Regions from separate parts of the Pseudarthrobacter sp. MOO13 genome, predicted to be linked through region 4. Evidence: riboswitches for the same ligand, from Rfam matches in the RefSeq annotation. Region 4 holds a riboswitch; each other region holds the start of a gene.
The links. A riboswitch is a leader RNA that binds a small molecule or an ion and turns the genes downstream of it on or off. The one in region 4 is predicted to bind S-adenosylmethionine.
Positions count from the first base shown of each region.

Region 1: another riboswitch for S-adenosylmethionine. It lies ahead of AC4EEO_RS16225 (cobalamin-independent methionine synthase II family protein); the one in region 4 lies ahead of AC4EEO_RS06435 (aminotransferase class V-fold PLP-dependent enzyme).
Region 2: another riboswitch for S-adenosylmethionine. It lies ahead of AC4EEO_RS12545 (bifunctional o-acetylhomoserine/o-acetylserine sulfhydrylase); the one in region 4 lies ahead of AC4EEO_RS06435 (aminotransferase class V-fold PLP-dependent enzyme).
Region 3: another riboswitch for S-adenosylmethionine. It lies ahead of AC4EEO_RS00435 (DUF1737 domain-containing protein); the one in region 4 lies ahead of AC4EEO_RS06435 (aminotransferase class V-fold PLP-dependent enzyme).

Region 1 covers NZ_CM177848.1:3,563,994-3,566,917, forward strand. Annotated here, with positions in the region: gene AC4EEO_RS16215 (adenylosuccinate synthase) at 1-34, opposite strand, end outside; gene AC4EEO_RS16220 (M14 family zinc carboxypeptidase) at 264-1,319, opposite strand; SAM riboswitch class I at 1,541-1,645, shown strand; gene AC4EEO_RS16225 (cobalamin-independent methionine synthase II family protein) at 1,658-2,866, shown strand.
Region 2 covers NZ_CM177848.1:2,713,711-2,716,634, reverse strand. Annotated here, with positions in the region: gene AC4EEO_RS12550 (S8 family serine peptidase) at 1-1,206, opposite strand, end outside; SAM riboswitch class IV at 1,477-1,591, shown strand; gene AC4EEO_RS12545 (bifunctional o-acetylhomoserine/o-acetylserine sulfhydrylase) at 1,635-2,924, shown strand, end outside.
Region 3 covers NZ_CM177848.1:107,011-109,934, forward strand. Annotated here, with positions in the region: gene AC4EEO_RS00425 (O-succinylhomoserine sulfhydrylase) at 1-1,151, opposite strand, end outside; gene AC4EEO_RS00430 (rhodanese-like domain-containing protein) at 1,152-1,562, opposite strand; gene AC4EEO_RS00435 (DUF1737 domain-containing protein) at 1,559-1,822, opposite strand; SAM riboswitch class IV at 1,836-1,950, opposite strand; gene opgC (OpgC domain-containing protein) at 2,127-2,924, shown strand, end outside.
Region 4 covers NZ_CM177848.1:1,373,537-1,376,460, reverse strand. Annotated here, with positions in the region: gene rsgA (ribosome small subunit-dependent GTPase A) at 1-671, shown strand, start outside; gene hisN (histidinol-phosphatase) at 716-1,540, shown strand; SAM riboswitch class IV at 1,682-1,795, shown strand; gene AC4EEO_RS06435 (aminotransferase class V-fold PLP-dependent enzyme) at 1,833-2,924, shown strand, end outside.

The sequences.
Region 1 (2,924 bases), 2.2 Mb from region 4:
CCCACTGGGCTCCTACGATCACAATTGCTGGCATGGGATCCTCCCCCATTCGTTCGGGCTGCCCGGGTCCGGCCGCGGGGAGCGGACCTGCGCAGCGCCGTTCATGAGAATGCCCCGAACAGACCGGCCGTCGCCGGACCGCGGGGCGGCTCAGCGATGCAAGAGTTCCGGGGCTCTTACCACCCAAGTTTAGCGGATCAGGCACTTTGTCCACTCGATGGGCCCGCCGCGGCCCCGCAAGGGACTGCGGCGGGCCTGGTCCCTTACTCGTCCTCGGCTTCCCCGGCCGGCCGGGACGTCTGTTCGGCGAGAGTGTCCCAGAAGGAGGTGTCGGCGTCGGCAATGGAACCGTCCGCGATCGCCGCGGCGGTGGAGGTCAGGGTGGTGACCGTCTGCTTGATCAGGTAGCCGTTGCTCCGCTGCCCCAGCGCGTAGCCGTCCAGGTAATGGTCGGACATGCCGCGCATCTCGAAAAGCAGGGTGGCAATTCCGTATTCCACGGAGATGCCGTTGCGGCTGATGGTCTCCGCACTGCCGCCCTGGTACTTGCCCAGGTGGCCCCAGCCGGTGGAGTCCACGTTGTTGAAGACCACGGCGCCGAGCCGCTTGGATTTCTCGACGACGGCGGGATCGGCGTTCGGGGTGGTGGGGTACAGGATTGACCCGGACACCAGCTTGCCGTCGCGTTCAGCGCGGGTGCCCTGGTGGTGCAGGTCGATCATGTAATCGACGCGGTACTTGCGCATCACGTTGCTGTGCAGGGCCTGGGTCTCCGGCTGGACCTTGGCCACGTGGTCCCGGTTCAGGTCCACGCCCTCCGCGTTGTAACGCGTCAGGTGGCGGTCGCCTTTGGCGAGGTAGTCGTCCAAGGAAAAATTCACGTCCCCCATGGCGCCATCGGCATTGAGCATGGGCACGATCAGGATATTGACGCCGTCCAGGATGCCGGACGACTTGCCGGTGCCCAAGTGCTTGATGAACTCCATGGCGCCCTCGGTGGTGAGCTGTTCGTTGCCATGCTGCTGGGTCAGGTAGAGGATGGTGGGTTTGGCCGGGTCAGAGATGTATTTGACCAGGTGGATATCGCGGCCCTTGACCGTCTGGCCGATCACTTCCAGCTCCATGGCCGGTTGCTTGGCGTCCTGGTCCTTAAGGAAGGAGACCATCTGACTGTACGTAGCCAGCTTGCTTGTGGTGATCTGGCCGTTGCCGCCGTAGTTGGGGCCTTCGCCAACTGCGTGGGCCATCGGGGCGGACCCGGCGAAGACGGCCAGCGCCAGCGCGCCGGATACGGCAAGGGTCCTCAAAGATTTCGTCACAGTGCGTTACCTCTTTCGAGTGCATCGGGTGCGTTCAGCCGCCATGTTCCCCATCACGGCCCGTGACAGACAGCCAACCAAGCTTGACGAAAGCTGTCAATAGACTGGACAAAACCTGGGAACGGGTTGGGCTCTTGCCGGGGAGCGCCACCGCCCAACACTGATCCGCCGTATTCTGAACCGCATTTGCCCACGGGCGGTTCATGGATTTAGGTAATAGTGGACCATCCGGAGCGGCTGAGAGACCTGGCTCAATGACGCCGCAGCAACCACGGTCCGGCAGGAAAGCTGCCGGCCGAAGGTGCTACTGCCAGGACCGATGGAAGGAAGATTCCAGCATGCCCCTCAACACCGACCATATTCGCGCCACCCACGCCGGGTCCCTGCCTCGCACCGATGAACTCATCGCAGCCAACACCGCAAAGGAATCCGACGGGATCACCCCGGCGTTCCTGGAGCTCCTGGAAGACTCCGTTGTGGGCGTGGTCCAGCGCCAGAAGGACCTGGGCATCGATATCCCCAACGACGGCGAGTACGGGCATACGATGTCCAACTCCGTGGACTACGGGGCCTGGTGGAACTACTCCTTCGCCCGGCTCGGCGGCCTGGAGCCGACCACCGTGGACCGGTGGGCTGAAGCCGAAGTCCGGCGGTCGTCCCCCGGAAACGTTGTCCTGACGTCCTTCCCCGACCGGCGGGACCGGCAGGCGTTCAATGAGGCGTACAGCGATCCCTCCTCCGGGATCTTGGCGCACCGGAAGAGCGTGTCCCAACCCAAGATCGCCGGGCCCCTGACATATACCGGCCATGACCTGGTGGCCTCGGACATCAAGAACCTGAAGACCGGGCTCGCCGCGGCAGGCCTCAGCGAAGGATTCGTGGCGTCCCTCTCCCCCGGTTCCTGCGCCCGCGTCGCCAATGAGTACTACAAGAACGATGAGGAGCTCGTCTACGCCTGCGCCGATGCGATGCGCGAGGAATACAAAGCCATCATCGACGCCGGCCTGACGGTCCAGCTCGACGATCCGTCCCTGGCCGAGAGCTGGGACCAGATCAACCCGGAGCCGTCCCTGGAGGACTACCTGAAGTTCATCCAGCTGCGCGTCGAGGCCACCAACTGGGCCTTGCGGGACCTTCCGCAGGAACAGGTCCGGCTGCACGTTTGCTGGGGCTCCTGGCATGGTCCGCACACTACGGACATCCCATTCGCCGACATCATCGGCTCAGTGCTGCAGGTCAACGCGGGCGCGTACTCCTTCGAGGCGGCCAATGTCCGCCACGAGCACGAATGGCGTGTCTGGGAGGACACCACCCTTCCTGAGGGCAAAGTCATCATCCCCGGCGTCGTCTCCCACGCCACCAATGTGGTGGAGCACCCGGACCTGGTGGCGGACCGGATTGTCCGCTTCGCCAAGCTGGTGGGACGCGAGAACGTCATCGCGTCCACCGACTGCGGCCTGGGCGGCCGGGTGCATCCGCAGATCGCATTCGCCAAGCTGGAGGCTCTTGGCGAGGGCGCCCGCCGCGCCACCGGGCGCCTCTGGTAGTTATCCGCCCCTTCCGGGAATGACCGCCGGTCCACTGCGCCATGAATGAGGTGCGCTG
Region 2 (2,924 bases), 1.3 Mb from region 4:
CAGGCGCGGGCTGGCAGGCACGTGCAGCAGTTTGTTTGGCGTTCCGGCGCCGGCACCGGCGATGGTTCCCGGAACAGCCGTCGACAGGACGGTGTCCGTGACCTGCGCAGGCGTGAAGAGCGGGTGCCGGGAGAGGATGAGGGCTGCCGTGCCGGCAACGTGCGGTGAGGCCATGGAGGTCCCGCTCAGCGATGCCGTGGCCGTCGACGACGTGTTCCAGGTGGAGGTAACGGCCACCCCCGGGGCGTAAAGGTCCACGCACTGGCCGTAGTTGGAGAACGAGGCCTGGTGGTCCGAGGAGTCGCTCGCGGCCACCGTCAAGGCGGACGGGACCCGGGCGGGCGAGGACGTGCAGGCATCCGTGGCCGAATTCCCGGCCGCGACGACGACGGAAATTCCATCGTCGACGACATTCTGGACTGCGGTGTCAAGGAGGCTGCTGACCGGTCCGCCAAGGCTCATGTTCACCACGGCCGGAGTTCCTGCGGCATGGTCCCCGGCAATCCAGTCGAGTCCGGCGATGATGTCCGAGTAGTAGCCGGACCCGTCGCAGGCCAAGGTCCGCACGGGCACGATCGTGGCGGATTTGGCCACGCCGTAGACGGTTCCGGCGATGATCCCCGAAACGTGGGTGCCGTGTCCGTTGCAGTCACTTGTCCCGCCGCCGTCGGAAAGTGCCGTCCATCCCGCGGCAACCCGTCCGCCGAAATCCACGTTCGAGGCGAGAACTCCGGTGTCAACCACATAGGCGCGGACACCGAGGCCGGAAGCGTCATACGTGTAGGCGCCGGACAGTGGCAACGCCTGCTGGTCCAGCCGGTCAAGACCCCAGGGCGCGGGTTTTTCCGTGGCGGAAATCGTCGATACCGCATCGGGTTCCACGGCTGTTGCCTTGCCGGACCGCAGCAGTGCGGCGGCTTGCGCCGCCGTGGCTTTGATCGCCGCTCCGTGCAGGGCCTTGCTGAACGTGTGGTCGACGGCGACCCCCTGGGAACGAAGGTCGCGCGCCGCCGTTGGGACGTCAGTTCCCGCCGGGAACTGGACCAGGTAGCGGCCATTGGGGCTGTCGGGAGCGGACGAGGGAGCGGCGGCGGGCGCGGTGGCTGCCGCTGGCGGCGCCGAGGCTTGCACTGGTGTACCGCTTGAGCAGAAGGCGACGGCGGACAACAGTGCGGCGGCAAGGGCCAGGCGCAAAGACTGGGGCAACGGAATCGAATTCCTTTGTGCGTGGTTGGGGGGCGACGGGATAACGTCGTCCGGCTTCCACGGTATCCGGGCCAGGACGGCTGGCGGCCAAACCTCGGGCGATCCTTCGCATTATTTGTGGAACCTTGGAAAACCTCCACATCGGACTGCCATCGCGCCCGGATCCGTCCCCCGCCCGTCGGCTGAGACCCCCACGGCCCGCACACAGCGGCAAGACCATGTTCGTCACAATGCTGTCCCGGCCGGAGTGATGTTCCTACACTGGGCGCAGGTCATGAGTGCCAGCGTTAAGCCCCGGCTCGCTGGCCGGCAACCCTCCATCCGCGGTGGGGTGCCCCGGGTGAGGACCAGGCTGTCCGGCAATTGCCGGAAGCAAGCGCGGCCCGTGGTGCTCCCAGCATGCCGGGCCCATGTCATAGGAGACTGAGATGTCCAACGGATGGTCCTTCGAAACCCGCCAGATCCATGCAGGCCAGGAGCCTGACAGCGCCACCGGGGCCCGCGCCCTTCCCATCTACCAGACCACGTCCTTCGTGTTCCCGAGCGCCGAGAGCGCAGCCAACCGTTTTGCGCTGGCCGAACTGGCGCCGATCTACACCCGCATCGGCAACCCCACCCAGGACGCGGTGGAGCAGCGGATCGCCAGCCTCGAAGGTGGCCTGGCCGCTTTGCTGCTGAGCTCGGGGCAGGCCGCGGAGACCTTCGCCGTCCTGAATATCGCCGAGGCCGGGGACCACATCGTGGCCAGCCCCAGCCTGTACGGCGGCACCTACAACCTGTTCGCCCACACCCTGAAGAAGTTCGGCATCGCGGTCACCTTCGTGGAAGATCCGGACAACCTGGATCAGTGGCGGAATGCCGTTCAGCCCAACACCAAACTGTTCTTTGGCGAGGTGGTATCCAACCCGCGCCAGGACGTCCTGGACATCGAAGGCATCTCCCAGGTGGCCCACGACGCCGGCGTTCCCCTGATCGTGGACAACACCCTGTCCACGCCCTACCTGATCCGGCCGCTGGAGTGGGGTGCGGACATCGTGATCCACTCCGCCACCAAGTACCTGGGCGGTCATGGCTCGGCGATTGCCGGCGTCATCGTCGACTCCGGCAAGTTCGATTTCGGCAAGGACCCCGGCCGGTTCCCCGGTTTCAACACCCCGGATCCCACCTACAACGGGCTGGTCTACGCCCGGGACCTTGGCGAGGGCGGCGCACTGGGCGCCAACCTTTCCTACATCCTCAAAGCCCGTGTCCAGTTGCTGCGCGACCTTGGCTCGGCGGTTTCGCCCTTCAACGCCTTCCTGATTTCGCAGGGCCTGGAAACGCTGAGCCTGCGGGTGGAACGGCACGTTTCCAACGCCACGGAGGTGGCGCGCTGGCTGGAGGGAAGGGACGACGTCGAATCGGTCGCCTACGCGGGGCTGCCGTCCAGCCCCTGGTACGAACGGGGCCGCAAGTACGGGCCCAAGGGGACCGGCGCCGTCGTCGCTTTCAACCTGGCCGGGGGCGCGGAGGCGGGCAAGCGCTTCGTCGACGCCCTGGAACTGCACTCGCACGTCGCCAACATCGGCGACGTCCGTTCGCTTGTCATCCACCCGGCGTCGACCACCCACAGCCAGCTCTCGCCCGAGCAGCAGGTGGTGGCCGGCGTCAATCCGGGGCTGGTCCGCTTGTCGGTTGGCTTGGAGCACATCGACGACATCCTGGCCGACCTGGAGGCC
Region 3 (2,924 bases), 1.3 Mb from region 4:
CCCACGGACAGCCGGACCACGCCGTCGCTCAAGCCAATGGCGGCCCGCCCCTCCGGCCCCATGGCGCGGTGCGTGGTGGTGGCGGGGTGGGTGATCAGGGACTTCGAATCGCCCAGGTTGTTGGAGATGTCGATGATCCGCAGCCCGTCCAACAGGGCGAAGGCCGCCTCCTTGCCGGAGCGCCCGCCCGAGGGCGCCAGCTCAAGAGTGAGGACCGTGCCGCCGGCACTCATCTGCTTCGCCGCCAGCTCATACTGCGGGTGCGATGTCAGCAGCGGGTACTTCACCCAGCTCACGGCAGGCTGCTCCTCGAGCCACTCAGCGAGCCGCAGGGCGGTGGCCGAGGAGTGCCGGACGCGCAGGCTCATGGTTTCCAGGCCCTTGGTCAGGACCCAGGCGTTGAACGACGAAAGCGCAGGACCTGTGTGGCGCATCAGCTGCTTTACCGGGCCGTCGATGAACTCCTTGGTGCCCAGGATGGCACCGCCCAGGACCCGGCCCTGCCCGTCGATGTGCTTGGTGCCGGAGTACACGATGACGTCCGCGCCCAGGTCCCCGCAGCGCTGCAGCAGGGGAGTGGCGAAGACATTGTCCGCAACTACCGTGGCGCCGGCGGCATGGGCCAGTTCGCTCACCGCGGCGATGTCCACGATTTCCTGCATCGGGTTGGACGGGGATTCGAAGAAGACGGCGGTGGTGGGCTTGGACAGGGCCTCGCGCCACTGGTCCAGGTCCGGGCCATCGACGAAGACCGTTTCCACTCCCCACCGCGGCAGGATCTCGTTCAGGATCACGAAGCATGACCCGAACAGTGAGCGGGCGGCCACCACGCGGTCACCGGCTGCAAGCAGCGCGCCCAGGGCCGTGAACACCGCGGACATGCCCGACGCCGTCGCGAAGCAGGCCTCGGTGCCTTCCAGCAGCCTGAGCCGTTCCTGGAAGGTGGCCACGGACGGGTTGCCGTAGCGCGAGTACACAAAGCGCTCGTCCTCGCCGGTGAAGGCGCGTTCGGCCGCGGCCGCGGATTCGTAGACGAACCCGGAATTCAGGAAGACGGCCTCTGAGGTTTCCTGGAAGTTGGTGCGGTCCAGCCCGCCGCGGACAGCCTGGGTGTCGGGGCTCCAGCCGGGGGCATCTTGATTGAAAGTCACTTAGTTCTTTCCGAGGTTGGTGGGCAGGCCGCGGTTCTTCCAGCCGTTGACGGTCCGTTCGCCGTAGCGGTCAGGTTCCCCCTCGAAGCCCTCCAGGACGTTGTAGGAAGTGAAGCCGGCCTGGGTGGCCGCCACGGCCGCGGCGATGGATCGCTGGCCCGAACGGCAAAGGAACACGAGCTCAGCGCCCGGGTCCTCAGGCGCCTGCTCCTTGAGGTCCTTCACGAAATCGGGGTTGGGGATGCCGCCGGGGAAGGTCCACTGGATGAAGAGCGGATCGTTGTCCGTTGCCTTGGTATCCGGAATGCCAATGTGGGCCCATTCGCCCTCGGTGCGGACGTCCACCAGGATGGCGCCCTGCTCCAGCTTGGCCCACGCTTCCTGCGGCGTCAGGTCTCCCGCGTAGCTCATGCGTGGCCCTCGCCGTCGAACTCGCCTTCCAGGTCGTCAACGGCCGTGGCCACCGCGGCGTCAGCCGACGCGATGGCGGCCGGGAGGACAACGGCCTGGGCCACGATGACGCTGCTGCCGTTGAAAGTGGCCGCCGGGCTGCCGTGCAGGACGTAACCGTCCGCAAGCGCAGCCGAGATCCGCTCACAGAAGGAGCGGTCGTCCGGGCCCGTAATCAGGCGGTAGGACAATTTTTCGTCAGGGGCGGGTGCGTCAGACACGACGGATCTCCTTCTTTCACGCTTGCAGCTCGAATCGGTCGATATGCCAAGTATTCACCTGAGGCACCCCGCCGCGAGAGGAGGGTTGCCGACCGGCCAGTCAGGGCTTAACACCGGTACTCATTACTCCCCAAAAACGTAACACCTGCGCCGCCAAGCCGCACGGCCGCCGTCGTCATGTTCTGTAATTGAGAGCCCGCGACCACCGCGTCACGGGAACGCGGCAGGGCGGCCGGGCCGATAAAGTTTCTACCGGGGGCGCCGCCCTGCCGTCACAGTGGGAGTACCGGGGGGTCTTGCCAGCATGCGAGCAGCAACATCGCACCACCAGGCCGGCCGTCGTCGTGCCCGTCACCGTTCCCCCGGGGCGTTCCTGGCCGCCGCCGTCGTCGTGCTCCTGGCGCTGCTGGCGCCCGCCGGTGCTGCGCAGGCGGCCTCCGCGGAACCGGACCAAGGCAAGCCGTGGCTGGGTGCCGTCCTTGAATGGGGCGAGGATACCGCCGCCGGATTCTCCGACCGGCTGGGTGCGAGCCCGGCCGTGTTTGGCCACGACATCGGCCTGCCGTTCCGCGACTCGGACCGGAACAACATCGAGGGGTTCCTGCAGCAGGCCTCGGCCAAGGGCGCCCACGCCATGCTCACCGTGAAGCCCACGGTGCCGCTGGACCAGATCGGCGCCTCCGAAGCGGAAGCCTTCGCCGGCAAGGTCCGCGACCTGGCCTCCGGGTTCAAGGGCCGGCTGTTGATCCGGTTTGCGCCGGACATGAACTCGAGCTGGGTGGCCTGGGGGCAGCAGCCGGCCGCCTACCGGGAGGCCTTCAAGGCGGTCGCGGCAGCGGTCAAAAAGGACGACGGCGGCCGGGCCGCCATGGTCTGGGCGCCGTACCTGGGCAAGGACTACCCCTTTGACCGGAGCAGGAATGCCCCGCAGCCTGGAAGTGACGGCTTCGCCCTCCTGGACACCAACGGCGACGGCGCCTGGAACGGCTCCGACGCCGCCTACGCCCCCTACTATCCGGGGGACGACGCCGTGGACTGGGTGGGCCTGACTGCCTACCATGACGACACTGCCGGCGCCGCTGCCGTTAACACCGTGCCGCGT
Region 4 (2,924 bases):
TGGCGGCCTACGACGCCGGGATCGCGCCGATCCTGCTGGTGACCAAGGCCGACGTCAAGGATCCCGCCGAGCTCCTCTCCAATTACACGCACCTGGACTTCCCCGTCATCATCAGCAAGACCGCCGACGCACAGGCCTCCGGGATCGACGCGCGGTCCGACGACGGCCTCTCCGCCCGGCTGGACAGCGCTGCGGTGGCCGCCCTCCGCGCACACCTCGACGGCACCGTCACCGTGATGCTGGGGCATTCCGGGGTGGGCAAATCCACTATGGTGAACGCACTCACGGGCGCCGAGCGCGCCACCGGCGGCGTCAACGCCGTCACCGGGCGCGGCCGGCACACGTCGTCGTCGGCGCTGGCACTTCGGCTCGCGGACGCGCCGCCCGGCAGCTGGATCATCGACACCCCGGGGATCCGGTCCTTTGGCCTGGCGCACGTGGACCCGGACAGGATCCTGCGCTCGTTCCCGGATCTCTCCCCGGGCATCGAAAACTGCGAGCGGGGCTGCAAGCACACGGCAACGGCGGTCAACTGCGGGCTGGACGAGTGGGTGGACGGCGGACACGCCGGCCCTACCGGCGCCGCCCGCCTGGCGTCCCTGCGGCGGCTGCTCGGCGCCGATCCAAGGATGGAAGCACAGGAAACGAAGGAGCTTGGCAGCGTCAACTGACGCGTTCTCCCGGCAGAAACGCCCGCAGACGGTAGTTTGGAACCATGATCCAACCCGCTTCGAGTTACAACGATGACCTGCGCCTGGCCCACGTCCTGGCCGACTCCGTGGACGACCAGACGATGAGCCGGTTCAAGGCCCTGGACCTCCACGTCGAGACCAAGCCGGACCTGACGCCGGTCACCGACGCCGACAAGGCGGCCGAGGAGGCCATCCGAGGCCAACTCTCCCGCTCCCGGCCCCGCGATGCCGTTCTGGGTGAGGAATTCGGCAGCACCGGCCACGGCTCGCGGCGCTGGATCATCGATCCCATCGACGGGACCAAGAACTTCGTCCGCGGCGTCCCGGTCTGGGCCACGCTGATCGCCCTGGTGGACGAGGGCGAGCCGGTGGTGGGCGTCGTCAGCGCTCCGGCACTGGGCAAGCGCTGGTGGGCTGCCAAAGGCATGGGCGCGTACATGGGCAGGTCCCTGGCCGCCGCCACCCGGCTTCGGGTTTCCAACGTCTCAAACCTGGCCGACGCCTCCCTCTCCTATTCCAGCCTGGGCGGCTGGAAGGAACGCGGAAACCTTGACGACTTCCTCGGCCTGACGGAAGACGTGTGGCGGACCCGGGCGTACGGAGACTTCTGGTCCTACTGCATGGTGGCGGAAGGCTCGGTGGATATCGCCTGCGAACCCGAACTGAACCTGTACGACATGGCTGCCCTGGTACCGATCGTGGTGGAGGCCGGCGGCCGCTTCACGTCCCTCGAAGGCGAGGATGGCCCGTTCGGCGGCAATGCCCTGGCCACGAACTCGATCCTGCATTCAGAGGTGCTGCACCGGCTGAACCCGGACCTCGACGACCTGCTCCAGCAGTCGCCCTAGCGGCACAATAATCGAACAATACGACGCCGGACGCCTCCTTGAGGGGGCGTCCGCGGCCGTTTCTTCGGCAGGGCGTAACAAAAGCCTTAACAATTGCCGCGGCTTTAGTCCTGCCCATTCCATGTTCTACGCTTTTATCCAGGTCACGAGTGCCAGCGCAAAACCCCGGTTTGCTGGCCGGCAACCCTCCATTCGCGGTGGGGTGCCCCGGGTGACGACCAGGCCGGTCCGGAGCGGATACGGCAAGCGCGGATTCCACTGTGCCGGAGTCCTGTATCCAAGTGAGGTCTCTGTGACAACTGCCACCGTCTCCCCCCTTTCCGCCACCGCCAACGCCGCCGCGGCGGATCCGCGACAGGCCGTCGCCGGCCGGCCCCTCGCCGCGGTCACCGGCGCCGAGATCCAGGCGCCGCTGATCTCCGGCGGCCACGTCCGCTACGCAAACCTCGACTACGGCGCCTCCGCACCGGCGCTGTCAGTGGTGTCCGCGTACCTGAACGAGATCCTCCCGTACTACGCGAGTGTCCACCGGGGCGCCGGCTACGCATCCCAGATCAGCACCTCAGTGTACGAAAACGCACGCAACATTGTCCGCGACTTCGTGGGAGGGCGCCCCGGCGATTCGGTCATCTTCACCCGCAACACCACCGACTCCCTGAACCTGCTGGCCGGCTGCCTGCCGCTGGCGGACGGCCGCCCCGCCGGAGATGTCCTTTACCTGGACATCGAACACCACGCCAACCTCCTGCCCTGGCAGGGCGTCCCGCACCGCAGCATTGTCGCCGCGGATACCATCAGCGGCACTTTGGAGGCAGTCCGCACCGAACTTGAGCAGGGCGGGGTCAGCCTGCTGGCCGTCACCGGCGCTTCCAACGTCACCGGCGAGATCCTCCCCATCCGGGCCTTGGCCGCGCTGGCGCACCAGTACGGCGCACGGATCGTGGTGGACGCCGCCCAGCTTGCGCCGCATCGCCGGGTGGACATCAGCACGGACGACGTCGACTACCTTGCGTTCTCCGGGCACAAGCTCTACGCGCCGTTCGGCGCAGGCGTCCTGGTGGGACGTGCTGACTGGCTGGACGCCGGTGTCCCGCACCTGGCCGGGGGCGGTGCCGTCAAGGAAGCAAGGCTCGACGGCGTCAGCTGGGCCACCGGCCCGGCCCGCCATGAGGGGGGATCGCCCAACGTCCTGGGAGCCGCCACGCTGGCCCGCGCCACCCAGGTGATCGCGGAACTGGACCAGGAACGCTGGCACGCCCACGAGTCCGCCATCCGCTCCTTCCTGGTGGAGGGCCTCCAGGGCATCGATGGCGTCACCGTCCACCAGATCTTCAAGGACACCAATCCGGAAACGGACACCATCGGCGTGGTCAATTTCTCGGTT